2 regions of the Mesorhizobium ciceri biovar biserrulae genome follow, and region 1 is predicted to be linked to the other one. Evidence: predicted binding sites of a transcription regulator. Region 1 holds the regulator's gene; the other holds the start of a gene.
What was found. The regulator PhoB, encoded in region 1, activates phosphate uptake and scavenging genes when phosphate is short. The targets are predictions, from matches to a motif close to TGTCATNNANCTGTCAT.

Region 1 (14,399 bases):
TGCGATGCTTCATCTCCTGCAGCATCAGGTCTTTTTCGATCAGGCTCTTTTCCGTCGTTTCGTGCAATCGCGACGCTGCCTCATAGGCCCGCTCCTGATAGCGCGCCACAAGCGCGATTGCGCCCGCCAACAGCAGGCCGAACAGCCCCAGCATCACCGGAATGGCGCGCGACGACGGCTGCGAGAAGGCGCTTGTCGGCCGGAACAGGACAGTCCATGGCTGTCCGGCGACGATGATCTTTCGCGTGACCAGCAGCCTGTTCCCGAAAGTGGAAGCCGGCGGCGTCTCCGACCGGAACAACAGATTGTCGCCGTTCACGGCACCATCGCCATCATAGATTTCGGTGTTGACCGGCAAAAGCGGCGACCGGCTGAGCGCGGTCTGGAACAGATCGCGAGCCCGAAAGGCCGCATAGAGAAAACCTGATGTCGAGGATCTCGAAGCATTGATGACGTCGGGAGCGGTTTCGACATTGAGCCGCACGAAAACGAAGAAGCCGGTGAACGTCTGCGCGGCGCCCGTGTCCTGGCCCAGCTGCACCAGCCCGCTGGCATGCTGCTGGTCGTCGGACATCGCCTTTTCGATCGCCGCACGCCGCACCGGTTCGCTGAACATGTCGTAGCCGATGCCGGCTTGATTGGATGGATCCAGCGGTTCGAACAGCACGATAGGGGTGCGCCAGGGTTGCGTGGTGTCCGGGTAGATTGGATGACTGACGCCATAATCGTGCAGCATGTCGCGTTCGACCGTCGCCTCGTCGCCCGCCTTTGCCAGCCTGAGGAAGCCGATACCGCGCAAGCCGGCGAAATTCTTGTCGACATCGAGCGCGGTGAAGAAGGCCTTGAACTCATTGCGAGAAATACCGCCATTGCGGGCGTCGAACAGGGCCTGCGTCGAGCGCAGCAGCGACAGATGCAGGTCGATGCGGCTCTCGATCCGGTTGAGCGCATCGTCGGCAGTCGCCTCGAACTTGATGCGCGCGGCTTCCTGCGTGGCGAAGTAGGCAAAACCTGCCATCACCATGCTGATCAGCGCGACGGCGATAAAGGCGATGATCGGGAAAAGCTTCTTCAACGGATCGTGCGGTCCCTGAGCAATGTCGGACCTTTATGCGCAAGTCGCCCTGCCAACACAATGCCAAGGCCAAGCCATCCCTACGGCTGGCATATCACGTGTCCGGCAACCGCGATCTGGCTTGATCTCAGGCCGCGATCTTCAGCGCGCCCGGTCCGGGAATGGCGCCTGGCGGGCATTTGCCCAGAATGATCATGCCCAGCACCTCGTCCTGGGTGACATCAGTGGTGCGGGCGGTGCCGACCACCTGGCCGTTCTTCATGACGCAGACCCGGTCGGCAAGCTCGAACACATCGTGGATGTCGTGGCTGATCAGGAAGATGCCGATGCCGTCGGACTTCAGCTGCTTGACCAGTTCGCCGACCTGCGCCGTTTCCTGCGGACCAAGTGCGGCCGTCGGCTCGTCCATGATCAGGATGCGGGCGTTGAACAGGATCGCACGCGCGATCGCCACCGATTGCCGCTGGCCGCCCGACAGCTTGATCACCGGCTCCTTGAAACGCTGGAACCGGGGATTGAGCCGACCCATCACCTTGCGCGCCTCGGCCTCCATGGCAACGTCGTCGAGCGTGCCCCAGGCGGTCATCAACTCGCGGCCGAGGAACAGATTGGCGGCGGCGTCGACATTGTCTGCCAACGCCAGCGTCTGGTAGATCGTCTCGATGCCGTATTTCTTGGCGTCGCGCGGGTTGGAGATTGATGCCTCCTCGCCGTTGACGAAGATCTGGCCCGAATCGCGCTTGTAGGCGCCGGACAGGATCTTGATCAATGTCGACTTGCCGGCGCCATTATGGCCGAGCAGCGCCACGACCTCGCCGGGGAAAAGATCGATCGAGGCATCGTCGACGGCACGGATGCCGCCAAACGCGATCGAGATGTTCCTCATGTCGATCAGCGCGGTGGCTGCAGGAGCAGTCTTGTCAGTCATGGCATGCCCTCCTAGACGCGCTTGCGATAGACGGTGTCGAGCCACACGGCGATCACCAGTACGGCGCCGACGACGATGCTCTGCAGCGGCGAGTCGACACCAAGCAGCACCATGCCGGACTGCAGCGATTGCATCAGCAGGGCGCCGAGCATGGCGCCGATGATCGTTCCCGACCCGCCGGCTAGCGACGTGCCACCGATCACGGCGGCTGCAATGACGAGCAGCTCGTCGAGCGTTCCAAGCACGTTGGTGGCCGAATTCTGCCGGGCCGAGGAGATCGCCGCGGCAATCGTGGCCAGCACGCCCATGATCATGAACACCTTCATGGTGATCCAGCGCGTGTTGATGCCGGCGAGATTGGCCGCCTCGGGATTGCCGCCGATGGCGAAGACATAGCGGCCGAAACGGGTGCGGTTGGTGATGAAGGTCATGACCAGCCCGACGGCGACCGCCATCAGCACCGGTATGGCGATACCGTGGGCGATGAACAGGCCGCCTTCGGGAACGGTGATGTTGTTGGCGGCCGCATATCTGTTCACGATGCCGATCGGCCAGGGGTAGGAGTTGGCGAGCCAGACCGCACCCATGATGGCGCCGCAGGTGACGACACCGAGCAGCGCCTCGGCCCAGATCGGACGTAGCGGAAAACGGAAACGCTTGCGCTGCACCCGCCCGTTGAACAGCCCAAACACCACGGCGAGGCAGGCGACGATCCCGACAACCCAGCTCCAGGTTGCGCCGATCGATCCCGCCGGCCCGCCGCCCATCAGCTGAAAGGTGGCGTTAAGCGGCGCCACGGTCTGGCCTGATGTGACCCACCAGGCAGCACCGCGCCAGACCAGCAGGCCGCCCAGCGTCACGATAAAGGCGGGCACTTCGAGATAGGCGATGACGAAGCCTTGAAAGGCGCCGATCAACAGGCCGAGCGCCAGGCCGATGACCAGCGCCAGGACCCAGATCCACGGATTGCCGAGTTCGAGCCCGACAAAACGCACCAGGAAATGCACCTGGGCAAATCCCATCACCATGCCGATCAGGCCCTCGGCGGAACCGACCGACAGGTCGATGTTGCGCATGACGATGACCAGCACCATGCCGCAGGCCATGATGGCGACCGCGGATGTCTGCACCGACAGGTTCCACAGATTGCGCGGCGTGAGAAAGGTGCGGCTGTCGAAATCGAGCGGGTTGACGCCGAGGCGCAGGCTGGAAATGACATGCAGCCCAATCCAGATGACCAGCAGCGCGCCGATCATGCCGAGCATCCGGGTGTCGATCTCGGTCGCCTTCAGGAACCGGGCGACGGCGCCGAGTTCCGACGCGCGCGCCGTATCGGCCTGCGGGTTGGACGTCGTGTCGGTCATGATTTCCTCCCACCGGCTGGCCGTCTGACGCGCATGCCGGAGCCCAGCCTAGAAGCTATCCGCATGATGCGGAAACACAATTCTTTGAGAAAACGCCGCGGCTTTTGGGCCGCGGCGTTCAGATATTTCGAAGTGGTCCGGATCAGTTACAGGCCGCGACGGTGCCGGCAGCGACACCCGCGCAGACTTCGTCCTTCTTGATCCAGCCAGCGTCGATGACGACGTTGAGATTGTCCTTGGTGATGGCAACCGGAGTCAGGAACAGCGACTTGACGGTGTTGCCGCCCGGCGTCGTGAAGTCCTTGGCGCCGGCGATGTCGCTCGTCTTCTTGCCGTCGGCCAGTTGCGAGGCGATCTCGGCGGCATTCTTGCCGAGCTCGCGCGCGTCCTTCCACACCGACACGGTTTGCGTGCCCAGGGCGATGCGGTTCAGCGCGGCGTGGTCGCCGTCCTGCCCCGAGACCGGCACGGTGCCGGCCAAGCCTTGAGCCGTCAGCGCCGCGACGACGCCACCGGCAGTGCCGTCATTGGCCGCGACCACCGCGTCGACCTTGTTGTCGTTGGCGGTCAGGAACTGTTCCATGTTCTTCTGGGCGTTGGCGGGCAGCCAGCCATCCGTGTAGGCTTCGCCGACATTCTTGATCTTGCCGCTGTCAATGGCTTCCTTGAGCACTTCCATCGAGCCCGAGAACAGGAAGTCGGCATTGGGATCGGCACCGGAGCCCTTGATGAAGACGTAGTTGCCTTCCGGCTTGACCTTGAACACTTCGCGGGCCTGCATACGGCCGACTTCCTTGTTGTCGAAGGTCAGGTAGAAAACATCCTTGTTCTCGATCAACCGGTCATAGCCGACGACCGGAATGCCTTCGTCCAGCGCCTTCTGCACGGCCGGGCCGATGGCCGAAGCATCCTGCGCCAGGATGATCAGGGAATTGGCGCCCTGCGAGATCAGGCTTTCGACGTCGGTAAGCTGCTTGCCGGGATTGGACTGCGCATCGGCGGAGATGTACTTGTCGCCGGCGGCCTCGATCGCCGTCTTCATGGCGGCCTCGTCGGTCTTCCAGCGTTCCTCCTGGAAGTTGGACCACGAAACGCCGACGACCTTGTCCTTCGCCTGCGCGACAGACGCGAGCGTCAGCGACATGGCGGCACCCGCCAGGATGGCGGCTGTGAATCTTTTCATATTATCCTCCCTGCGCCGCGTATGGCGCGACCAAACTGGCCCGAGGGCCGGCACAGAGGCCCTATTTTTTCGAGCCTCGAAAAAATACTGGGCCAACGCCCGAACGCTGTCAACATCGATTCTGATGGATTTTGATGTCGTCTCGAATTTTTTTCGGGCCTCGGAATAAAAAAATGACACGGCGCGCGGCTTCTGCCAGTATTTGACCGCGTCACCGACAGCGTTCCAGGGCAGGAAGAACCGCGGCGACCGGGAGGATATGAAAGAGCATGTCGGTCGGAATCCGCCACGACGATTTGCGCCGCCGCAACCGCGCGATGGTGATCGCGGCGGTGCGCCGCGCCGGACAGCCGTCGCGCACCGAGATCGCCGCAACCACAAGCCTCAGCCATTCGACGATCTCGGCGATCTCATCCGACCTGATCGTCGAAGGCATCCTGACCGAAAGCAAGCCGAGCGAGGCCGGCTCGCTCAAACGCGGCCGTCCGCAGGTCGGCCTCAGCCTCAATCCGGAAGCGGCCGCGGTAATGACCGTGGTGCTGTCGCTGAACTTCCTCTCGGTCGCCGTCATCGACTATGCCGGCCAGGTAATATCCGAGGAACAGCGCCGGCTCGACACGCTGACGATGTCGCGCGACTCGCTGATCGGTGAGTGCACGGCAATCGTGCGTCGCCGCCTGGAAGATCCCGACCTGGACGTGCGCAGCATCGCCCGTATCGCGCTGGCCGTCCAGGGCATCACCGACACCCGTGCCCGCGCCATGCTGTGGTCGCCGATCACGCCGCACACCGACATCGCCTTCGCCGACCTATTCGAAGACGAGTTCGGCATCCCAGCCATTATGGAGAACGACTGCAACATGATGGCGGTGGCGCTGCGCTGGCGCGACCCCGATCGTTACCGCGACGATTTCATCGCTATCCTTTTGTCGCACGGCATCGGCATGGGGCTGGTGCTGAAGGGCGAATTGTTCACCGGCACCCATTCCTCGGGCGGCGAATTCGGCCACATGATTCATCGGCCGAACGGGGCGCTGTGTCGCTGCGGACGGCGCGGCTGCGTCGAAGCCTATGCCGGCAATTATGCCATCTGGCGCAACGCGCGGCAGATGGGCGAGGATGCAGAACCCGTCGCCGATGTCAGCGATGCCGACATGCGCGCCCTGGCTGCCGCCGCCCGCGAAAGGGACGGACCCGAACGGGAAGCCTATCGCAAGGCCGGCGAAGCGCTCGGCTACGGCCTCGGCAGCCTGTTCGCGCTGATCGATCCGGCGCCGGTCGCCATGGTCGGCGTCAGCGCCGCCGCCTTCGACCTGATCGAGCCGGCATTGCGGCAAGCGATTGCCCAGACCGCCGGCGGCCAGCATTCCAAGTCGATTTCCTTCGACACCGAGCCGAACGAACTGCCGCTGATCCGCGAAGGCTGCGCCATGCGGGCGCTGATCTTCGTCGATCAGGAGATTTTTGCGCCGGGCGTGCAGGCGAGATCCGGTTTCGGCGGCAAGAACGTGGCGTGAGTTCAAACGAGGGAGTTCAGTCCTCGCGAATGGCGTAACCCGCCCCACGGATGGTGCGAATGACATCGGGCATGCGGCCGTTGTTGACCGCCTTGCGCAGCCGGCCGACATGCACATCGACCGTGCGTTCGTCGATGTAGATCGTCTCGCCCCAGACATTGTCGAGCAGTTGGCTGCGCGAGAACACGCGGCCTGGATGGCGCATCATGAATTCAAGCAGGCGGAATTCCGTCGGCCCGAGCCGGATCTCGCTCTTCTTGCGATAGACGCGGTGCGACTCGCGATCGAGCACGATATCGCCGACCTTGAGCACGCTGGACAGCACTTCCGGCTTGGCCCGGCGCAGCAGCGCCTTGACCCTGGCCATGAACTCCGGCGTCGAGAAAGGCTTGACCAGATAGTCGTCGGCACCGGTCGAGAGGCCGCGCACGCGGTCGCTTTCCTCGCCTCGCGCGGTCAGCATGATGATCGGCAGCCGCTCGGTCTCGGGACGCATCCTTAGCCGGCGGCAGAGTTCGATACCGGAAACCGCAGGCACCATCCAGTCGAGCACCAGAAGGTCTGGAACGTTCTCCTGCAGCCGGATTTCGGCCTCGTCGCCGCGCGTCACCACTTCGACCTGATAACCTTCGGATTCGAGATTGTAGCGGAGCAGCACGCCTAGCGGCTCCTCATCCTCCACCACCATGATGCGTGGCGCGATCATCGGCTGGTCACCCCTGTCATGCCGCTGGCGCGGACATTGCCGTCTCGTCCTGCTTCGGACGATTGGCTGGCAACTGCGTGCCGGTCAAAACATAATAGGCATTTTCGGCGATGTTGGTCACGTGGTCGCCGATCCGCTCGAGGTTCTTGGCGCAAAACAACAGGTGCGTGCACGCCGTGATGTTGCGCGGATCTTCCATCATGTAGGTCAGCAGTTCGCGGAACACCGATGTGTATTTGACGTCGATGCGTTCATCATTGTTTCTGAGCGTGGCAAGCGCTGCCGCGTCAGCGGCGGCATACTCGTCGACGACCCCCTGCACCTGGATCAGCACCAGCTGCGCCATTGCGTCGATCGAATGCGAAAGGTCGTGCGGCGTGACGCTCAGCCCGACAGTGCCGACGCGCTTGGCGATGTTCTTGGCAAGGTCCCCGATGCGCTCGAGGTCGCCGGCCATGCGGATCGAACCGACCACCGCACGCAGATCGTTGGCCATCGGCTGGCGCTTGGCGATCAGCGTGATGGCACGATCGTCCAGCTCGCGCTGGCGTGCATCCATGATGGCGTCATCGGAAACCACCCGCTGCGCCAGCGCATTGTCCGAATTGAGCAAAGCCCTGGTCGAGCCACCGACCATCGAGCGGGCGAGATCGCCCATGTCGCGGATCAGCTGGCTGATCTGCTCCAGATCCTCATCGAAAGATGCGACGGTATGTTCACCCATGATCTTCGTCCCTCATATGCCAGAGATCAGCCGAACCGGCCGGTGATGTAGTCCTGGGTGCGTTTGTCGTCGGGGGTGGTGAACATCTTGTCGGTGGCGCCCTCCTCGACCAGATAGCCAAGATGGAACATCGCGGTGCGCTGCGACACGCGCGCTGCCTGCTGCATCGAATGGGTGACGATGACGATCGTATAGTTCTGACGCAGTTCGTCGATAAGTTCCTCGACGCGAGCGGTGGCGATCGGGTCGAGCGCCGAACACGGTTCGTCCATCAGGATCACCTCGGGTGACACGGCGATGGCGCGTGCAATGCACAGGCGCTGCTGCTGGCCACCGGAAAGACCCGTGCCAGGTTCCTGCAAACGGTCCTTGACCTCGTTCCAGATCGCCGCCTTCTTCAGGCTGGACTCGACGATCTGATCCATGTCGGCCTTGCGCTTGGCCAATCCGTGGATGCGCGGACCATAGGCGACGTTCTCGTAGATCGACTTTGGGAACGGATTGGGTTTCTGGAACACCATGCCGACGCGCGCCCTGAGTTCGACGACATCGATGTTCTTGTCGTAGATGTCCTCTTCGTCGAGCGTGATCTTGCCGGTTACCCGTGCTGAATCGATGGTGTCGTTCATGCGGTTGAGGCAGCGCAGGAAGGTGGACTTGCCGCAGCCGGAGGGGCCGATCAGCGCCGTCACCTGGTTCAGGCGGACGTCGAGATCGACGTCGAACAGCGCCTGCTTCTCGCCGTAGAACACGCCGACCTTGTCGCCGCGCATTTTGATCACTTCGTTCGACTTCATCTTGTCGCCCACTGCGTTTTCAAGGGACTGTTCGGTCATGATGTTCATACCAAAATGCCTTTTTTCTACCAGCGCCGCTCGAACCGACGCCGAAGCACGATCGCGGTGATGTTCATGGCCATGAGGAAGACGAGCAGGATGATGATGGCGCCGGACATACGCTCGACGAAGGCGCGTTCGGCCTCGTTCGCCCACATATAGATCTGCACCGGCAGCGCGGTGGCCGGATCGAAAGGCGTCGTCGGTGGATCGGCGACGAAGGCGACCATGCCGATCAACAGCAGAGGCGCGGTTTCGCCGAGCGCGCGCGCAAGACCGATGATAGTGCCGGTGAGGATGCCGGGTGCGGCAAGCGGCAGGATGTGCTGGAACACCATCTGCATCTTGGAGGCGCCAAGGCCGAGAGCTGCCGAGCGGATCGACGGCGGCACCGCGGCAAGCGCGGCGCGCGTCGCGATGATGATCGTCGGCAGCGTCATCAGCGTCAGCACCAGGCCACCGACGAAAGCGGCGGAGCGCGGCATGCCCAGGAAATTGATAAACACCGCGAGGCCGAGCAAGCCGAAGACGATTGACGGCACTGCGGCCAGATTGTTGATGTTGACCTCGATAAGGTCGGTGAAACGGTTCTTCTTGGCGAATTCCTCCAGATAGATGGAGGCGGCGACGCCGATCGGCAGCGCGAGCAGCAGCACGATCACCATCATATAAAACGAGCCGATGATCGCCACGCCCATGCCCGAGGTTTCCGGGCGGCTGGAGGCGCCGTAGGTGAACAGGCCGCTGTTGAAGTGCTCGGCCATCGCGCCCTCGGCCTTGAGCTTGTTCATCCAGGCGATCTGCTGGTCCGAGACCTTGCGTCGCGCTTCCTCGACACTGAGGTCGATCTGGCCCTTGAAAGCCGAGTCGAGATTGGCGGCGGCGAGGATGTTGACGTCGCGTGTCGTGCCGATCACCGAGGGATCGGCGGCAACGATGTCGCGCAACTGGACGCGGGCGCCTTCCGAAAGGAAGCCCTTGAGCTTCTGGATCATCGGCTTGTCATCAGGAGAAATGCCGAGCTTGGCCACCAGCGCGTTTTCTGCGAGCTTGGGATAATTCGCCTTGATCAGAACGCTCGGATCGGTTGCGCGCTTGCCGGAAGGATCGATCACCTTCTCGTCGAACGTGATCGGCAGCGATACCGTCGTCTGCCAGAAGGCGGTGTAGCCTTTCGAGACGATGGTGATCAGCATGATTGCCAGGAACGCCAGGCCTACGGAAATCGCCACGACGCCATAGATGCGGAAACGGCGTTCGGCGGCGTAACGGGCCTTCAGGCCGATGTCGCGGCGCGGATGGGCCGCCGGCCTGACCATCGTATCCATGGGAATGTCGGTCATTCGTACTGCTCCCGATATTTGCGCACGATGTAGAGCGCGACGATGTTCATCACCAGCGTCAGCGTGAACAGCGTCAGCCCGAGCGCGAAGGCGACCAGCGTCTGCGGCGAATTGAACTCGAGGTCGCCGGTGAGCTGGTTGACGATCTTGACGGTGATGGTCGTCATCGCCTCGAACGGGTTGATGGTGAGGTTGGCGGCGACGCCCGCCGCCAGCACGACAATCATCGTTTCGCCGATGGCGCGCGAGGCAGTCAGCAGGATGGCGCCGACGATGCCGGGCAGTGCCGCCGGCAGGATCACCCGCTTGATCGTCTCGGAGCGGGTCGCGCCGAGGCCGAGCGACCCGTCGCGCATGGCGCGCGGCACCGCGGTTATGATGTCGTCTGAGAGAGAGGAGACGACCGGGATCAGCATGACGCCCATGACCAGGCCGGCGGTGAAGATGCTCTGGCCCTGGATGAACGGCGAGCCGCCGGTCAGCGCCGCGGACAGGTCGCGCAGGAACGGCCCAAGCGTGACGACGGCGAAGATGCCGTAGACGATGGTCGGTATGCCGGCCAGCAGTTCAAGCGCCGGCTTGACCACCGAGCGCACCCTGGGCGTTGCGTATTCGGCCATGTAGACAGCCGACATCAGCCCGACCGGCACCGCAACCAGCAGCGCGACGGCGGCGATATAGAGCGTGCCGGCAAGAAGCGGGATCAGGCCGAACTGGCCCTGGCTGCCGCCCGAACCGGCAGCGGCAAAACGCGGATCCCAGACCGTGCCGAAGAAGAAACTCATCGGCGAGACGCTCTCGAAGAAGGTGATCGTCTGGAACAGCATCGAAAGCACGATGCCGACGGTGGTCAGGATGGCGATGGTGGAGGCGGCAAGCAGCCCCCACAGCATCAGCCGCTCGACATTGTTGCGCGCCCTGGCGCGCGGCTCGATCTGCCTGAGCGCATAGAAGGCGCCGGCGATCGAGGAAGCCAGAATGACAATGGCACCGAACAGGCCGAGCCGGTCCTGGACCTTGTTCGCCTCGACAGCGATCGGGATCATGTAATCCTGTGTGTCGCTCGCCAGTGCCACGCCCTTGGCGGCGAGCAGCGGCTGCAACTCGGCAAAGCTGGCAGGCATTGCGGCCAGTGTGCCAGCATCGAGTTTGCGCAGGCCCCTGGCGAGGCTCTTTACCAGGCTGACATCCAGTGCCTCGCTGGCAACCTTGCTGTCGACGGTACGCTCGGGCAAGGCAGCGTGGATGTGCCGGTCAAGATAGACCGAAGAACCGACGGCCCAGACGGCAAGCAGCAAAAGAGCAGGCAGGACGGCGAGCAGGAACGCCCACCAGCCGTGATAGTGGGCACGCGAATGCGGCTTGACCTTGCCATTGTCCTGGGCCGCGGCACGCTGCCGGCCGATGAAAAAGGCAACCAGGCCGAGGGCAACGACGATGGCCAGTACGAGCAAGGACGACATGGACCCACCCCAAGGGAAATTCTAACGCAGCCGCCATTGCGGCCTGCGGTGAAACCGGGGCGCGGATTTGACCCGCACCCCGGTTCGGCAGCTTGATTACATCGACTTTCCGGCGGCGAAAGCGTCACGCTGGGCCTGACGCTCGGCATCCGGAGCAGCAACGAGGCCGTATTCGGCGAGCGGGCTTTCCGGGCCAACCATCTGGTCGTCGAGGAAGAACTCGACATATTCCTTGAGGCCGGGAACGACGCCCAGATGCGCCTTCTTGACGTAGAAGAACAGCGGGCGCGAGACGGGATACTTGCCGCTGGCAATCGTCTCGGTCGAAGGCACGATACCTTCCACGGTGGCGACCTTCAGCTTGTCGGCATTGTTCTCATAGAAGGCGAGGCCGAACACGCCGACGCCGGTCTTGTTGGAGTCGATGCGGGCGAGCGTCTCGGTATAGTCGCCATCGATGTCGACGGCCTTGCCGTCCTTGCGGATGGCAATGCAGGTTTTGCCGATTTCCTTGTCGTCGGCAATGCCGGCGGCCTTGAGAGCAGCCTTGTCACAGCCGGCATCGAGGAGCTTGGTCTCGAACACTTCGCGCGTGCCGTGCTTTTCGCCCGGAATGTAGGCGGCGATGTCCCAGTCGGGCAGCTTCGGATTGACCTGGCTCCACTTGGTGTTCGGATTGTCGACGAGCTTGCCGTCGACGACCAGCTTGGCCGCGAGCGCCTTGTAGATGTCGGCGGGAACCAGGGCCCAGTCCGGGCCCTTGATGTCGGTGGCGAAGACGATGCCGTCATAGCCGATCCGGACTTCCTGGACTTCCTTCACGCCGGCGGCGGCGCAGGACTTGAGTTCGTCCGCCTTGATCGGACGCGACGAGTTGGCGATGTCGATCGTGTCTTCGCCGACGCCCTTGCAGAATTCCTTGATGCCGGCGCCGCTGCCGCCGGATTCGACGACCGGGGTCTTGAAGTTGGTGAACGTTTCGCCGAACTGCTCGGCAACGATCTTGGCATAAGGTAACACGGTCGATGATCCGGCGACCTGGATCTGGTCGCGCGCGGCGGCGAAGCCGGACGACGCGGCGAGCGCAAGCGCAGCGGCCGACGCCGTATAGAGGAATTTCTTCATGTGGCCTGCTCCTGTTCGGAAGATGGTCTCTCGGCGCTCGTCAGTCGGCGCCCGCTGAGGCCAATAGCCTTCGATTATAACAGTCGCATGACAGTTTGATGTCACCCCGGTAACGCGTCATCGCGAGGAGCAAAACGCCGCCTGGCCGGCACTGACCACGCAGCCCGGCTTTGTCCCCGGAATCAGAGACTTGCTCCGCTTGGGGGCCGAGATTGGCCGGCGATTTGGGGTTAGCCGGCCTTTACGAAAAAAAGCCGGACGGGAGCGCGTTGCTCTCAGCCAGACGGTGTCATGGCCGGGCCATCGCCGAAAACAGGTCCGTTGGGGTAGGTTGACGCTGTCTCATGCCGGCGGTCGCTGCTCCCGCCCGTAACTGGAAAGGGAGGAATCGAACGCCGCCATTGTCTCGACTGGATACAACCTTTGATATGGTGCGATCGCACCATAGTCTTTGGCCGCTGGCAGGGCGCGAATCTTCGCCGTATTTCCGGCACTCGGACAGGCAGGACCGGCCCTACCCGGCGTTGCGCTGAGCCTGCCGGCTGGCGCCGACCCAGCGCTCGACCTTCTCGAGCAGCGCCCGGGGACTGATCGGCTTGGGCAGATAGTCGTCCATGCCTGCCTCCAGGCAGCGCTCGCGGTCGCCCTTCAGCGCATGCGCGGTGACGCCGACGATCGGCACATGCGTGCCGGTTTCTTCCTCCAGCCGGCGAATGGCGGCGGTCGCTTCGAGACCGTTCATCTCCGGCATGGAGACATCCATCAGGATCATGCACGGGTTGAGCCGGCCGAAGGTGTCGAGCGCCTTGCGGCCATTGCCGACGATCTCGAAACCATAACCGGTCTCGCCGAGGATCTGGGTGAACACCATCTGGTTTACCTCATTGTCCTCGGCCACCAGTATGTCCAGCCTGTTGCCACCAGCCGCCACCGGTGGCCGGGGGCGAATCGAAGGCGGCTGCAGCAGCGCCCGCTGTTCGGACGGTGCCGAGGGCTGCGGCCGCGTCACATTGCTCGCAGCGACGTCGGCCGCGAGCGGCTGCGCGTCGCTGCCGCCAGTGTTGTGGCGATGCCGCTGGATGGTGGCGACCAGCGTTTCCAGCAGCACCGAAGAGCGCGCCGGTTTGATCAGCTGGGCATCGATGCCGAGATCGCGATAGCTGGTGTTGGCGAGCGACTGGTCGACCGAGGTCAGCATGATGATCGGCGTTCCGGCAAGGCCAGCGGTGTTGCGCACGATCCGCGCCATTTCGGCGCCGCTCATTTCAGGCATCTGGTAGTCGAGCACGACGCAATCGACCGGCACGCCATAGGCGGCAGCGGCGATCAGCACCTTGAGGCCTTCGGCGCCGCTTTCGGCCGCGCAGGAATCGAACGTCCATGATGTCATCTGCTCGGTCAGGATCGCCCTGTTGACGGCATTGTCGTCGACGATCAGCACGCGCGCGCCGGTCACGTCGATCGGCATGATGCGTTGTCCGTTCTGCTGTCCGGCCCTCGGCAGCGTCACCGAGAACCAGAACGTCGAACCCTTGCCTTCGGCGCTTTCGACCCCGATGTCGCCGCCCATCAGCTCGACGAGCCGCGAGGTGATGGCGAGGCCGAGGCCGGTCCCCTCGTGCCGCCGCGTCGATGAAGTGTCGACCTGGCTGAATTTCTCGAACACCAGTTTCAGTTTTTCCTCGGGGATACCGATGCCCGTATCGGTGACCGAGATGGTGAGCTTCGTTCCGGTTGGAACCCTCTCGCCGGTGACGTCGACCAGCACATGGCCCTCATCGGTGAATTTCACCGCATTGCCGAGCAGGTTGGTGACGATCTGCCTGATGCGGCCGACATCGCCGATGAATAGGCTCTCGAGCCGAGGCTCGACACGTACGATCAGCTCGAGGTCCTTCTCCTTGGCGCGCGTCGACACCAGCGTCGCCACGTCCTCGATCGCCTCGGCCAGATTGAAGGGCGCCGGATCGAGCACCAGCTGACCGGCATCGATCTTGGAGAAGTCCAGTATGTCGTTGATGATGGTGAGCAGCGCATTGCCCGACTTCACGATGATGTCGGTAAACGTCTTCTGCTTCGGGTCGAGGTCCGATTTGGCCAGCAGTTCGGCCATGCCGAGCACGCCGTTCATCGGC
Region 2 (14,399 bases), 1.5 Mb from region 1:
GACCATCCGCGTCGTCGCCCGCAATGGCGGCAAGACCCGGATCATCAATGGCGCCCGCAGCGTCTATTCGCTGGCGATGGAGGCCGCCCGCACCGGCGTCGGCCTCGTCACGCTGATCGAACGCAAGGGGCTTGGCGAGACGGTCGATCTCGAGGCCGCTTACAAGAAGGGGCGGCTGCTGTCGCCGATCAATCACCCCGATCCGGCGCATCTGCACCTGACCGGCACCGGGCTGACGCATCTCGGCTCCGCCGCGACGCGCGATTCCATGCACAAGAAGCTGAGCGCCGACGGCGAGGAGCAGCTCACCGATTCCATGAAGATGTTCCGCATGGGGCTGGAGGGCGGCAAGCCGGCGAAAGGCCAGATCGGCGTGCAGCCGGAATGGTTCTACAAAGGCAACGGCACGATGGCGGTGGCACCAGGCGCCGCACTCCTGTCACCGGCCTTTGCCAAGGACGCCGGCGAAGAGCCCGAAGTCGCCGGCATCTATGTCATCGGCGACGACGGCGCACCTTTCCGCGTCGGCTTCACGCTGTCGAACGAGTTTTCCGACCACGTCACCGAGCGCGTGAACTATCTGTTCCTCGCGCATTCCAAGCTGCGCAACGCCTCGTTCGGGCCGGAGATCCTGATCGGCGACCTGCCGTCCGACATCCGCGGCACCTCGCGCATCGTGCGCGACAGCGAGGTGCTGTGGGAAAAGCCGTTCCTGTCCGGCGAAGCGAACATGTCGCACACCATCGCCAATCTCGAACATCATCATTTCAAATACGCGGCTTTTCGCCAGCCGGGTGACGTGCATGTGCACATGTTCGGCACGGCGACGCTGTCCTTCGCCGACGGCATCACGACCGAGGCCGGCGATGTCTTCGAGATCGAGGCCGGGGATTTCGGCCTGCCGCTACGCAACCCGCTCGAGATCGAGCAGCCGGTGAAGGTGGCTGTGAAGGCGCTTTGAGAGCGCGCCTTTTCCTTCTCCCCAAGTGGGAGGTGGATCGGCGCGTTAGCGCCGAGACGGATGAGGGGTGTTCCAGCGGAGTGAAACGTTGGCGTTCCCTGGAACACCCCTCATCCGTCGCCTCCGGCGACACCTTCTCCCACAAGGGGAGAAGGAAAAAGGCGCCTCTGCCTCAATAAATATCGAAGTCGAAATACTTGGCCTGGATCTTCTTGTAGGTGCCGTCGGCAACGATCGCGTCGATGGCCGCGTTGAGCTTGTCGCGCAGGGCCGTGTCGTCCAGGCGCACGGCGATGCCGGCCTGGGTCTCGGTGCCCTTGACGTCGCCGACCAGCTTGCAGCAGCCGTCGCTTGCTTTCTTCAGCCAGTCCATCAGCACGAACTTGTCCGAGATCACGGCGTCAAGACGACCGTTGGTCAGGTCGGTGATCGCCTCTTCCTGGGTGGGATAGAGTTTGGCCTCCGCGCCCGCCTTGCCATATTCATTCTGGGCATAGTCGGCCTGCGTGGTCGAAGCCTGGGCACCGACCGTCTTGCCGGCAAGGGCCGCCGGTTCGGTCGAGGTGAGATCGGTGTCCTTCGGCGCCACCAGAGCCAGCGGTGTCGTATAATATTTGTTGGTGAAGGCGACCTGCTTCTTGCGCTCCTCGGTGATGCTCATCGAGGCGATGATGGCGTCGAATTTCTTGGCCTGCAAAGCGGGAATGATGCCGTCCCAGTCCTGGGTAACGATCTCGCATTCGACCTTCATCTGCGCGCACAGCGCATTGGCGATGTCGATGTCGAAGCCTTCGACCTTGCCGTCGGCGGTAATGGTGTTGAACGGCGGATAGGCGCCCTCGGTGCCGATCTTGATTTTTTCGGCTGCCTGCACCGACAGAGAGCCGGCCAGTGTTGCCAGCATGGCAGCGCCCGCCGCCGATATGACCCATTTCGAAAATCGCATTTTCTTGGTTCCCCTTGAACGCCGCCAGCTTGACGGGCGGCAAGGCAGCCAAGCATGCCGAACCGGCACAGGCAAGTATTTTGCCTTGGGGCAATGAGTGTCAGCGCGCGGCGCGGAAATGCTTGGACAGCTTCAGGCCCTGCGCCTGGTAGTTGGAGCCGAGATCGGTGCCGTAGAGTGCCTGCGGCCGCTTCAGCATATGCTCGTAGACCAGCCGGCCGACGATCTGGCCGTGGTCGAGGATGAACGGCACTTCATGGCTGCGCACTTCCAGCACCGCCCGGCTGCCGGTGCCGCCGGACGCGGAATGGCCGAAGCCCGGATCGAAGAAGCCGGCATAATGGACGCGGAATTCGCCGACCAGCGGATCGAAGGGCGTCATCTCGGCGGCGTAGAGCGGCGGCACATGCACCGCCTCCTGGCTGACGAGGATGTAGAATTCATCGGGGTCGAGCACCAGTTCGCCGGCGCCGCTCTTGTGGATCGGTTCCCAGAAGTCGACGACTTCCTGGGCCGCGCGCTTGTCGACATCGACGAGGCCGGTGTGATGCTTGCCGCGATAGCCGACCAAGCCGCTTTGATCGCCGTTGAGGTCGATCGACAGCGCGATGCCGCCGCCGGAAATGTTCGGCGGCTCGGTGGCGACCAGCATCTGCGTGCGATGCAGGTCGTGCAACTCGGCTTCCGAGAGCAGCGCATTGCCGATGCGGAAACGGATCTGCGACAGGCGCGACCCGGTGCGGACGACGATCGGGAAGGTGCGCGGGCTGACTTCCAGAAAGAGCGGGCCATGATAGCCGGCGGCGATCTTGTCGAACTCGTGGCCGCGATCGGTCATGACGCGGGTGAAGATGTCGAGCCGCCCGGTCGAGCTCTTCGGATTGGCCGAGGCTGAAATGTCCGCCGGCAGCGCCAGGCTTTCAAGCAGGGGCACGATATAGACGCAGCCGGTCTCCAGCACCGCGCCCTCGGCCAGGTTGATCTCGTGCAGCTGCAGCCGGTCGAGCTTTTCCGAGACCTTGTGATTGGGGCCGGGCAGGAAGGAGGCGCGCACCCGCCAGGCCTTGTCGCCGAGCCTGAGATCGAGGCTGGCCGGCTGGATCTGGTCGGCATCGAGCGCACGCGCCGAATTCAGCGCGCCGGACTGGAACAGCGCCGATATGTCCTGGTCGGGAAGAATGCCTGTCTGCCGCAAGGCTCCACTCCTGCTTGGTACAAACCTCTTAATGAAGCCGGCAATTGACGCAAGCGCGGTGCGGGTCTAAAGGGTCGTTATCCCGTGGTGATTTGGCCGGTCGGCTTGCAGCCACGTTAAACAAGTCGCTAAAGGACCGTCGGGCCGCAAGGCCGTATGGACCGGTTGCGACTTTCGCGGCCGGTTTTTTTGTGTCTGGAAGAAAAGCGATGAGCACCAAGAAGCGCAACTGGAAGCCTCAGACGGCACTCGTGCACAGCGGAACGCTGCGTTCCGGTTTCGGCGAAACGTCAGAAGCGATCTATCTCACCCAAGGCTATGTCTACGAAACGGCGCAGGCCGCCGAAGCCCGTTTCAAGGGCGAGGAGCCGGGTTTCATCTATTCGCGCTACGCCAACCCGACCGTCGACATGTTCGAGAAGCGCATGTGCGCGCTGGAAGGTGCGGAAGACGCGCGCGCCACCGCGTCGGGCATGGCCGCGGTGACGGCCGCCCTTCTGTGCAGCGCCAAGGCCGGCGACCATATCGTGGCGGCACGCGCGCTGTTCGGCTCCTGCCGCTGGGTGGTCGAGACGCTGGCGCCGAGATACGGCATCGAGGCGACGCTGGTCGACGGCACCGACATCGCCAACTGGGAAAAGGCGGTCAAGCCGAACACCAAGCTGTTCTTCCTGGAAAGCCCGACCAATCCGACGCTGGAAGTGGTCGATATCGCCGCTGTCGCTTCGCTTGCCAATTCGATCGGCGCCAGGCTGATCGTCGACAATGTCTTCGCCACGCCCCTGCAGCAGAAGCCCTTGCAGCTCGGCGCCCATGTCGTCGTCTATTCGGCGACCAAGCACATAGACGGCCAGGGGCGCTGTCTCGGCGGCGTCATCCTGTCGGACAAGAAGTGGATCGACGAGAACCTGCACGACTATTTCCGCCATACCGGCCCAAGCCTTTCGCCTTTCAACGCCTGGACGCTGCTGAAGGGCCTGGAAACGCTGCCGCTGCGCGTACGCCAGCAGACGGAAAGTGCCGGCCGGATCGCCGATTTTCTGGCCGAACGGCCGGAAATCGCGCGCGTCATCTATCCCGGCCGCGCCGACCATCCGCAGGCCGACATCGTCAAGAAGCAGATGTCGGGCGGCTCGACGCTGATCTGCCTGGACGTCAAGGGCGGCAAGCAGGCGGCCTTCGCCTTGCAGAACGCGCTCGAGATCGTCCTGATCTCCAACAATCTCGGTGACGCCAAGAGCCTGATCACCCACCCGGCGACGACGACGCACAAGAATCTCAGCGACGAGGCGCGCGCCGAGCTCGGCATCGGGCCGGGCACGCTCAGGCTGTCGGTTGGCCTGGAGGATGCCGACGATCTGCTCGAGGACATCGCGCAGGCGCTGAAGGCCAGGTAGGAGGCTTTCAGGCGCCGGACGGCGTCTCTTCCAGCTCGGCCGTCTTGGTGCCGATGGTCATCGCATTGCCGCGCCAGTCGACGGCGCCGCCGAGCCAGCCGCGCCCCCACATCGCCGGCAGGATCAGGTCGCGCGCCATGATCGCGGCGACCATGCGTGGCGACAGGTACCAGCCCTTGGACCAGGCCAGGGCGCACTCCGGAAGATAGAAGGCCGCCAGCACGGCAAGGGCGGTTGCCCAGAGGCTGAAGCCGGCGCTTGCCGCCGCAAGCAACGCAAGCACCAGCGGCACCACGGCGCCGGTCAGGATTTCGGGTGCGAAGAACAGCGGGAAAGTGACGCGGCGCAGGCGCGCCCAACGGGCCTGACGCGACCAGATGTCGTCAAACGAGCGCCGGCCAAGCGGCTGCTCGAAGGGGGCGGCGACGAGATTGACGCGCAGGCCGAGACTGTTCACCAGCTTGGTCGCAGCGGCATCCTCGGCAATCTCGGCGGCCAGCGCGCGGATGCCGCCATTGGCGTCGAGCATCGGCTTGTTCCAGAGCATGCTCTTGCCCTGGGCAAAGCCGAGGCCGAGCGCCTCGCCGGCATACTGCCAGCGCGCCTGCAGCGTGTTGAGGAAAGCGCATTCGACCTCGGCCCAGAAGCCGGCCGGCCGCGAGCCGATCGGCGTCGAGCAGACAAGGCCGGTGCCGGGCCGCCAGGCAGCCATCAGGTGCTGGATGTAGTCCCTCGGCATCAGCACGTTGGAATCGGCCAGGACGACCCAGTCGTGCCGCGCCGCTTCCCAGCCCTTGACGCAATTGTTGAGTTTCGGATTGGCGCTGATGCGGTCGTCGCCGACAAGCAGCCGGGCCGGCACTTTCGGAAACCGGACGATCGTCCGGTTTATCAATTTGACCACCGGATCGTCGGCATGGGCGACGCAGAAAATCAGCTCATAGCGCGGCCAGTCGAGCGAGAAGGCGCGCTCCAGCGTCTCCTGCGTGAACGGCTCGACGCCGCGCGACGGCACGACGATCGACACCGGCCGCGGCTTGCCGGCCGGCGGCGCAATGGTGCGACGCCGTCTCAGACGCGACGCGGCGAGCACGATGCTGGCGAGATTCGAGAGGATGAGGACGGTTGAAAGCGTGGCGGCTATGAGAGTGAGTTGCATCGAGATCCGGTCACTCCAGGAAAACCGGTCCGCAAGATGGCCGGTTTCAACAGTTCAACAGAGCGCCCGAGTCGCGCGTCACCAGTCCGCGCACACCATCATTGTCATATGTCACTTAAATGACATTCTTTGTCGGCACCTGCCCGCGAGGTCGGCCAGAGGAGGCTTCGATCGGTTGACCTAACCGCACGGAGCGCCGAAAGTTCCGCTGGAACCGTTTTTTGGAGCCGCTTATGTATAGCGCCGTCACGCGCAACATCGAAGTGCAGGTCAGGCCGTTCTATCTGGAGGACCGTTCGGATCCCTCTGAGAACCGCTATGTCTGGGGCTATCAGATAACGATCGACAATCAGTCGGACGATTTCGTGCAGCTTCTGTCGCGCTATTGGCACATCACCGACGGCACCGGCCGGGTCGAGGAAGTGCGCGGCCCCGGCGTGGTCGGCGACCAGCCCGAACTCAATCCCGGCGACAGCTACCAGTACACGTCCGGTTGCCCGCTCTCGACACCGTCCGGCATCATGGTCGGGCATTACACGATGCGCAACAAGCGGGGCGAGACGTTCGACATCGCCATTCCGGCGTTTTCGCTGGACTTGCCGGGGACGCGGCGGACGGTGAATTGATTTCGCCTCACCGGCCGCGGAGCGACCGGTGAGGCGTGGTTTCTACTCTACTGGGCCGCGAATTCCGCCGGGTCGAAATCATATTGCTTCGAACAGAATTCGCAGGCGACGTGGATGCCGCCGTCCTCGGTGCTGTCCTTGATCTCCTGGGCGGAAAAACCCTCGAGGATGCCGCGGATCTTGTCCCTGGAGCACGAGCACTGGTCGGCGACCGGAACGCCGCCGAAGACGCGCACGCCATGCTCGTGGAACAGCCGGTAGAGCAGCCGCTCGGCGCCGATCGTCGGGTCGATGAGTTCGGTCGGCTCGATGGTGCCGAGCAGAGCCAGCAACTCCTGCCAGGAATTGTCGACCGGATCGTGGATCTCCTCACGCGGATCGCCATCGCCGCCCGGCAGGTCCGGGACGCGCATGCGCTCGGGCGACTGCGGCAGGAACTGCGCCAGGATACCGCCGGCGCGCCATTGCTCGCGGGCGCCGCCGGGACCGGGCGTCAAAAGCTTGGCCACCGACAGCCTGATATCCGTCGGGATCTGCTCCGACTGACGGAAATAGGTGCGTGCCGCGTCTTCCAGGGTCTCGCCATCGAGCTGGACGATACCCTGATAGCGCTGCGTATGGGCGCCCTGGTCGATGGTCAGCGCCAGCACGCCACTGCCGAGCAGCGTCTGCTGGGAGGTTTCGCCCGCCGCGACCAGCGCTTCCAGCCGGTCGGCATCGAAACGCGCATAGGCGCGCAGCGCCGAGGGCGTGGAAAAATCCGCAACCAGCATGTCGACGGGCCCGTCGGTGCGGGTCTGCAGGATGAACTTGCCCTCGAACTTCAGCGAAGTGCCGAGCAGCACGGTCAGCACACAGGCCTCCGCCAGCAGGCGGGCGACCGGCTCGGGATAATCGTGGCGGCTGAGGATGGCGTCCAGCATCGGCCCGAGTTGGACCGTGCGGCCGCGCACGTCGAGAGGGCCGACCTCGAACGGCACGACGTGATCGTCGCCGGCATAGCCGAATTCGCCGAGTTTGGGGTGATGTTCAGTCACTTGATAGGTTTCCAACATGACAAAGCTCCAGGGCGCGGCCATGCCGCCCTCCGGGGCGCATGCGTCGAAACGCGCTTGATTTGCGTGATGCGGCGCAAATAGGCATCACACGCCCGCAGATCAAGCTCCCAGGGATCAAGCGCCCAGACACCTCAAGCGCCTAGACACCAGGCAAGCACGGCCTTCTGGGCATGGAGCCGGTTCTCGGCTTCGTCGAAGACCACCGAATGCGGTCCGTCGATAACCTCGTCTGTCACTTCCTCGCCGCGATGCGCCGGCAGGCAATGCATGAACAGCGCGTCCGGCTTGGCTCTCGCCATCAGCTTGGCATTGACCTGGTAGGGCGAGAACACATTGTGGCCGCGGGCGCGATGCTCCTGGCCCATCGACACCCAGCAATCGGTGACGATGCAGTCGGCCTGGTCGACGGCTTCCTCGGGCGAGCGGGTGAAGTGCAGCTTGCCGCCATGCGCCTGCGACCAGTCGATATGCTTCTGCGCCGGCTCGCTGCCTTCGGGAACGGCGACGTTGAGGTTGAAGCGGAACCGGGCCGAGGCCTCGAGCAGGGAATGCAGCACATTGTTGCCGTCGCCGGTCCAGGCGATGGTCTTGCCGGCTACCGGACCGCGATGTTCCTCGAAGGTCATGATATCGGCCATCAGCTGGCAGGGATGGGTATCGTCGGTCAGTCCGTTGATCACCGGCACGGTGGCGTTCTCGGTCAATTCCAGCAGCCGCTCATGCGAGGTGGTGCGGATCATGATCGCATCGACATAGCGCGACAGCACCTTGGCGGTGTCGGCGATGGTCTCGGAACGGCCGAGCTGCATCTCGGTGCCGGTCAGCATGATGGTCTCGCCGCCGAGCTGCCGCATGCCGACGTCGAAGGAGACGCGCGTGCGCGTCGACGGCTTGTCGAAGATCATCGCCAGCACCTTGCCTTCGAGCGGTTTGGTGCGCTCGCCGGCCTTGAGCCGCGCCTTTCGCACCACCGCGTCGTCCAGCATCAAGCGCAGGTCGCCTTCGGAAACGGTGGAAAGATCGGTGAAATGGCGAACTGACATCAGCAATGATTCCGGGATTACTTCGCCGCGGCGGAAGCGATCGCCTCCGCCAGGCCCTTGGCGCCGGCGCGGATGCGGTTGAGCGCGTCATGGATCTCGGCGTCGGTGACGGTGAGCGGCGGCAACAGGCGAATGACGTTGTCGCCGGCCGGAACCGTCAACAGGTGCTGGTCGCGCAAGGCCATGTTCACCTTGGTGTTGGGCATGGCGCATTTGAGGCCGAGCATCAGCCCGGCACCCCTGATGTCCTCGATGATTTCGGGAAACTCGTCGGCGACCGACGCCAGACCCTGCTTCATCAGCAGCGCCTTGCGCTGGACATCTTCGAGGAAGCCGTCTTCCAGCACGACATCGAGCACGGCGTTGCCGACCGCCATGGCAAGCGGGTTGCCGCCGAACGTGGTGCCATGCACGCCGGCGGTCATGCCGACCGCCGCTTCATCCGTGGCAAGGCAGGCGCCCATCGGGAAGCCGCCGCCGATACCCTTGGCAATCGCCATGATGTCGGGCGTTACACCCGACCATTCATGTGCGAACAGCTTGCCGGTGCGGCCGATGCCGCACTGGACCTCGTCGTAGATCAACAGCAGGCCGTGCTGCTCGCACAATTGCCTGAGCCGCTTCAGCGACTGCGTCGGCACCGGGCGGATACCGCCCTCGCCCTGCACCGGCTCGATCAGGATCGCGGCCGTCTCCGGCGTGATCGCCTTTTCGGCGGCGTCAATGTCGTCGAAGCCAACCTGGTCGAAACCTTCGACCTTGGGGCCGAAGCCCTCGAGATACTTGTACTGGCCGCCAGCCGCGATGGTCGCCAGCGTGCGGCCATGGAAGGCGCCTTCGAAGGTGATGATGCGGAAGCGCTCGGGATGGCCTTTGACGAAATGGTAGCGCCGCGCCGTCTTGATCGCGCATTCCAGCGCCTCGGCGCCGGAATTGGTGAAGAACACCTTGTCGGCGAAGGTGGCGTCGGCCAGCCGTTCGCCAAGCCGGCTCTGCCCGGGGATCTCGTAGAGGTTGGAGACATGCCACAGCTTGGCTGCCTGCTCGGTGAGTGCGGCGACCAGGTGCGGATGGCTGTGGCCCAGCGAATTGACGGCGATGCCGCCGGCGAAATCGAGATATCGCTCGCCCTTGTCGGTAATCAGCCATGTGCCTTCCCCGTGGTCAAAGGCCAGGGGTGCGCGAGCAAAGGTCTCGTAAAGCGCCGAACCGCTCATTATATGCGTCTCCGGTACCGGAAAATCAAAAAAGCCGCCAAAGCGGCGGCCTGTGCGGCTTATCCTGTTTTTCGGCCATGAAGTCAACGAAAACGTCGCGTAGTGGCGCGCGGCAAGCCCCCCGACGGGACGCCGGCTCATAAGCGACCGGGCAAGTTGGGGAAAACCGAAAAAACCGATTCGTGTTGCACTTGGGACTCTTGTCACCGAGTCAGCGCATAGAGTAGTTGTAGTCGAGAAATAACTAGATTTCGTGCGGCGGACCTAATCACCAGATATATGTGGTGTCTGCCCTGGCAAATGTTGCCGGGTCGGGAGAAGGATTCCGATTGCCGCACGCTTAGAGGAGCGCGGTCTCATGAACTGGACTGACGAGCGGGTAGAACTCTTGAGAAAACTGTGGTCGGAGGGTCTGAGCGCAAGCCAGATTGCTGCGCAGCTTGGAGGGGTCAGCCGCAATGCGGTCATCGGGAAGGTGCATCGGCTGAAACTGTCGGGCCGCGGTCGCTCGACCGCCACGCCGGCACGCCAGAAGAAGGCAGCGCAAGGATCGACCGTCCAGAAATCGGTATCACGCGCCGCAACCACGGCACGCCATGTCACGACATCGGTCGGCGCGACCGCTTTGCAGACGCAGTTCGACGCCGAACCCGTGGCACGCCATTACATCCGCCCGGTCGAAAATGTCGTGCTGCCGATCTCGCGGCATCTGCAGCTGGTCGAGCTGACCGAGCGGACCTGCAAATGGCCGAACGGCGATCCGCTTTCAGAGGACTTCCATTTCTGCGGCAACGATGCCGCCGAAACCGGTCCCTACTGCAAGTACCACGCCCGCGTGGCATTCCAGCCGGCATCGGAGCGGCGGCGGAGCAGGTAGATAAGGGAATAGGGGAATAGGGCAGTAGGGCAGTATGGCAGTATGTGCGCGGAAAGTCGCGCTCACGAAATGCCACCCTACTGCCCTACTGCCCTACTGCCCTACTGCCCTACTGCCCTACTTCACAACCAGCCATTCTTCCTGAACCGCCAATACAGAAACGCGCAGATCAGCGCGATCGTGGCCAGAACCACCGGATAGCCGTATTCCATCTTCAGTTCCGGCATGTCGCTGAAGTTCATGCCGTAAATGCCGGCGAGCGCCGTCGGCACCGCCAGGATTGCGGCCCAGGAAGCGAGCTTCTTGGTGTTGGCCGTTTCCTGACTCTGGCCGACCAGCAAGCTCGCCTCGAAAGCGAATGCCAGCACCTCGCGCAGGCTGTCGATCTTCTCCTGAACGGTGCGGATGTGATCGGTGACGTCGCGGAACAGCGGATGCATGGCGGTGTGGATCTGCGGCAGCTCGGCGCTGGTCAGCCTTCGGCAGACTTCGACCAGCGGAAGCGCGGCATTGCGCAGGCGCAGGAGATCGCGGCGCAGCATATAGAGCCGCTCTATGTCGGGAGCGGTCATCGGCTTCAGCAGAACCTTGTCCTCGATCGCCTCGACCTCGTCCTCGATCTGCTCGAGCACCGGCATGTAATTGTCGACGATGAAATCGAGGATGGCATAGAGGACGAAATCCTCGCCCTTGGCCAGCGAGTGCGGGCAGCTTTCCCAGTGCTGACGAACGGCGGCATAGGACGTCGAGGGACCGTGCCTGACGCTGACTATGTAGCCTGAGCCGACGAACAAATGGGTCTCGCCGAAGGTGACCCGGCCCTCGATCAGCTGCGCGGTGCGGGCGACGATGAACAAGGCGTCGCCATATTGCTCGATCTTCGGCCGCTGGTGCGGGTGCTCGGCATCCTCGATCGCCAGCTCATGCAGGTGAAACTGCGCCTGGACGCGCAGCAACAGGTTACGGTCGGGCTCCAACAGGCCGATCCAGACGACGTGACCGGATTTTTTTGCCCATTCGCCGGCTTCCTCGATGGGAATGTCGGCGATGCGGCGGCCCGCGGTGTAAACGCCGCAAGCGATAATGCCGGATATCGGCGCAGGCGCCGGGGTCAGGTTCCGAACATTTTCCATCACGACCTCCCGGAGCAAATCCACGGACGAGGATAGAGGCAAAGCCCGGAAAGCTTATCGTAAATCGGGTGACGGTTCGAGAGGCGGCGTTCACTTCACCGGCTGCGTCTCGGAAAGGCTGATTTTGTCGGTCTTGTCGCCCTTGGGCCGCTCAGCCGGCAACTGATCGCCGGTGACGATGTAGTAGATGGTCTCGGCTATGTTGGTGGCGTGATCACCGATACGCTCGATGTTCTTGGCGCAAAACAGCAGATGCGTGCAGGGCGTGATGTTGCGCGGATCTTCCATCATGTAGGTCAGCAATTCGCGAAACAGCGATGTGTACATGGCGTCGATCTGGTCGTCACGATCGCGCACGAAGCCGATCTTCTCCACCGAACGGGACGCGTAGACGTCGAGCACTTCCTTGAGCTGGGTCAATGCCAGGTTGGACAGAGCCTCGAGGCCGCGGAACAGGCTGGTCGGCTGGCGTCCGTCGGTGACGGCGACAACCCGCTTGGCAACGTTCTTGGCGAGATCGCCAACCCGTTCGAGGTCGGCGGAGATGCGGATGGTCCCGACTATCTCGCGCAAATCCGCCGCCATCGGCTGACGCTTGGCAATGATGATGATCGCCTTGTCGTCGATTTCGCGCTGGCCCTCGTCCAGTACGGTATCGTCGCGGATGACCTTCTGGGCAAGGCCCGGGTCGGCATTGACGAGAGCGGTGACCGCCTGTTCGACCATGCGCTCGGCATGGCCACCCATCGCGGCGATGCGCTTCGACAGATATTTCAACTCCTCGTCATAAGCGCTGACGATGTGCACGGACTGCATGGCAAAATGCCTTCCCACGGGGTGTTTTGATCTTGAGTCGTTTCCTCGAATCCCCGCTGATACGCTAGCCGGATGACAGAAAAAAGAAACAGTCCCCTTGAATTAGGGCGGTATCAGTGCGCCGGCAAATGAACCGAGAATGCCGCGCCGTTGCCGACTTCGGACTTGATCGAAAGCCGGGCGTTGTGGCGCGTCAGGATATGCTTGACGATCGACAGGCCGAGGCCGGTGCCTTTCTGGGTCCGGCTGGTCTCAACATCGACGCGGTAGAAGCGCTCAGTGATGCGCGGAATGTGCTCCTCGGGAATGCCAGGGCCAAAGTCCCTGATCGTCACGTCGATGCCCGGCTCTGATCCGGCATCGCTATGCGCTATGGATACAACCACGCGCCCACCCGACTGCCCATATTTGCAGGCGTTTTCCAGGAGGTTCTCGAAAACCTGGAAAAGCTCATCGCGATCGCCAGGCACATGAAGCGGTCCATCGGCGTAGCGCCGCTCGATGGCAACGGCGTTTTCGCTGGCCAGCGGTCCGAGCGAGTCGATGACGCTGTCGACAGTCTGGCGCAGGTCCACCTCGGTTCCCGGCTTCAGATAGGGTTTCATCTCGAGCCGCGACAGCGACAACAAATCGTCGATCAGACGCGCCATGCGGCCGGTCTGGCTCTGCATGATCTGCAGAAACTGGTCGCGCGCCGCCGCGTCGTTGCGGGCTGGCCCGCGCAGCGTTTCGATAAAGCCGGCGATGGAGGCAAGTGGGGTGCGCAGTTCGTGGCTGGCATTGGCGATGAAGTCGGCGCGCATGCGGTCGATCCTGCGTGCTTCGCTCTGGTCCTTGAACACCAGCACATAGAGATCGGTGGCATGACCGACCGAGGACACGCTCACCCGGTAAGCCCGTTCGACCGGCAGCTTCTCCGTATAGTCGACGATATCGGAGGCGACATCGCCCGATAGCACGCCATCCAGCAGGGCCTGCATTTCCGGCGCCCGGAATTTCAGCGACAGCGACATGCCTGGCGCGATGCCGCCGAAAGCGGCGAAGGCGGCGGCGTTGGCATGGACGATGGTGGCAGCCCGGTCGAAGATGATCAGCGGATCGGCGACGGCGGCGGCCAGATATTCACCCGAGAGCCGCTGCAGGCCGATGGCCTCGATGGCAGCGCCGCTGCCGGTGGATTGGCGCGCGCCGCCGGCCGGCAGTATTGCCGCTGCAAATAGCAACAGCAGCGCCGCGAGGACGATATAGGCTGAAATCCCGGCCAAGGCATAAACGGCGACGATCGCGACGACGCCGGCCGCAAGCAGCCAGCGGCTGTTCCACAGCCGTGCGGCCATGGTTTGCGTGATGCCTCTCTGCTCTGTGTCCAGGTCAGCCATCTGCCCGCGGGCCCGCACCCATGCCTTCGCACCCGGTCCACGGTGGCGGAAAAACTTCCACTAGACCGTTCCGGAGGCTCCCCATAGCATGAGTCCGGAAGCTGGAAAGGGTTCGTCTCGATGAAAAAAGCCAAGGAAAGTCCCGCCGCGCCAACTTCGGGGCCGCTGAAGATCAGGATCGGCGGCAAGGAGCGGGAGTTCGATATCGAAAACCCCGTGCTTCCCGACTGGGTCGAGGACAACAAGCTGACTGCCGGCGGCTATCCCTACGACAAGAAGATGAAAAGCGATGAGTATGACGAGACGCTCGAGAAGCTGCAGATCGAGTTGGTCAAGGCGCAGGCCTGGCTGCAGTCGACCGGCAAACGGGTGATGGCGCTGTTCGAGGGCCGCGACGCCGCCGGCAAGGGCGGCACGATCTTCGTGGTGCGCCAGTACCTCAATCCGCGCACCGCACGCAACGTGGCGCTGACCAAACCGACCCCGACCGAACTGGGGCAATGGTACTACCAGCGCTATGTCGACCATTTCCCGACTTCAGGCGAATTCGTCACCTTCGACCGCTCCTGGTACAATCGCGCCGGCGTCGAGC

Region 2: the regulator PhoB is predicted to act here: its motif matches at 5,767-5,783, upstream of A4R29_RS03730 (ceramide glucosyltransferase).

The regions. Positions count from the first base shown of each region.
Region 1 covers NZ_CP015064.1:5,589,892-5,604,290, forward strand. The annotation lists gene A4R29_RS26355 (CHASE domain-containing protein) at 1-1,075, opposite strand, end outside; gene A4R29_RS26360 (ATP-binding cassette domain-containing protein) at 1,203-2,003, opposite strand; gene A4R29_RS26365 (sugar ABC transporter permease) at 2,015-3,367, opposite strand; gene xylF (D-xylose ABC transporter substrate-binding protein) at 3,510-4,550, opposite strand; gene A4R29_RS26375 (ROK family protein) at 4,820-6,067, shown strand; gene phoB (phosphate regulon transcriptional regulator PhoB) at 6,084-6,773, opposite strand; gene phoU (phosphate signaling complex protein PhoU) at 6,790-7,497, opposite strand; gene pstB (phosphate ABC transporter ATP-binding protein PstB) at 7,524-8,342, opposite strand; gene pstA (phosphate ABC transporter permease PstA) at 8,360-9,676, opposite strand; gene pstC (phosphate ABC transporter permease subunit PstC) at 9,673-11,139, opposite strand; gene A4R29_RS26405 (PstS family phosphate ABC transporter substrate-binding protein) at 11,236-12,264, opposite strand; gene A4R29_RS26410 (PAS domain-containing protein) at 12,779-14,399, opposite strand, start outside.
Region 2 covers NZ_CP015064.1:790,916-805,314, reverse strand. The annotation lists gene araD1 (AraD1 family protein) at 1-961, shown strand, start outside; gene A4R29_RS03745 (ABC transporter substrate-binding protein) at 1,134-1,907, opposite strand; gene A4R29_RS03740 (2'-deoxycytidine 5'-triphosphate deaminase) at 2,008-3,102, opposite strand; SAM riboswitch at 3,177-3,254, shown strand; gene A4R29_RS03735 (O-succinylhomoserine sulfhydrylase) at 3,312-4,499, shown strand; gene A4R29_RS03730 (ceramide glucosyltransferase) at 4,507-5,658, opposite strand; gene apaG (Co2+/Mg2+ efflux protein ApaG) at 5,892-6,284, shown strand; gene A4R29_RS03720 (Hsp33 family molecular chaperone) at 6,332-7,363, opposite strand; gene argF (ornithine carbamoyltransferase) at 7,474-8,385, opposite strand; gene A4R29_RS03710 (aspartate aminotransferase family protein) at 8,403-9,602, opposite strand; gene A4R29_RS03705 (GcrA family cell cycle regulator) at 9,961-10,479, shown strand; gene A4R29_RS03700 (magnesium and cobalt transport protein CorA) at 10,602-11,612, opposite strand; gene phoU (phosphate signaling complex protein PhoU) at 11,703-12,428, opposite strand; gene A4R29_RS03690 (ATP-binding protein) at 12,542-13,807, opposite strand; gene ppk2 (polyphosphate kinase 2) at 13,928-14,399, shown strand, end outside.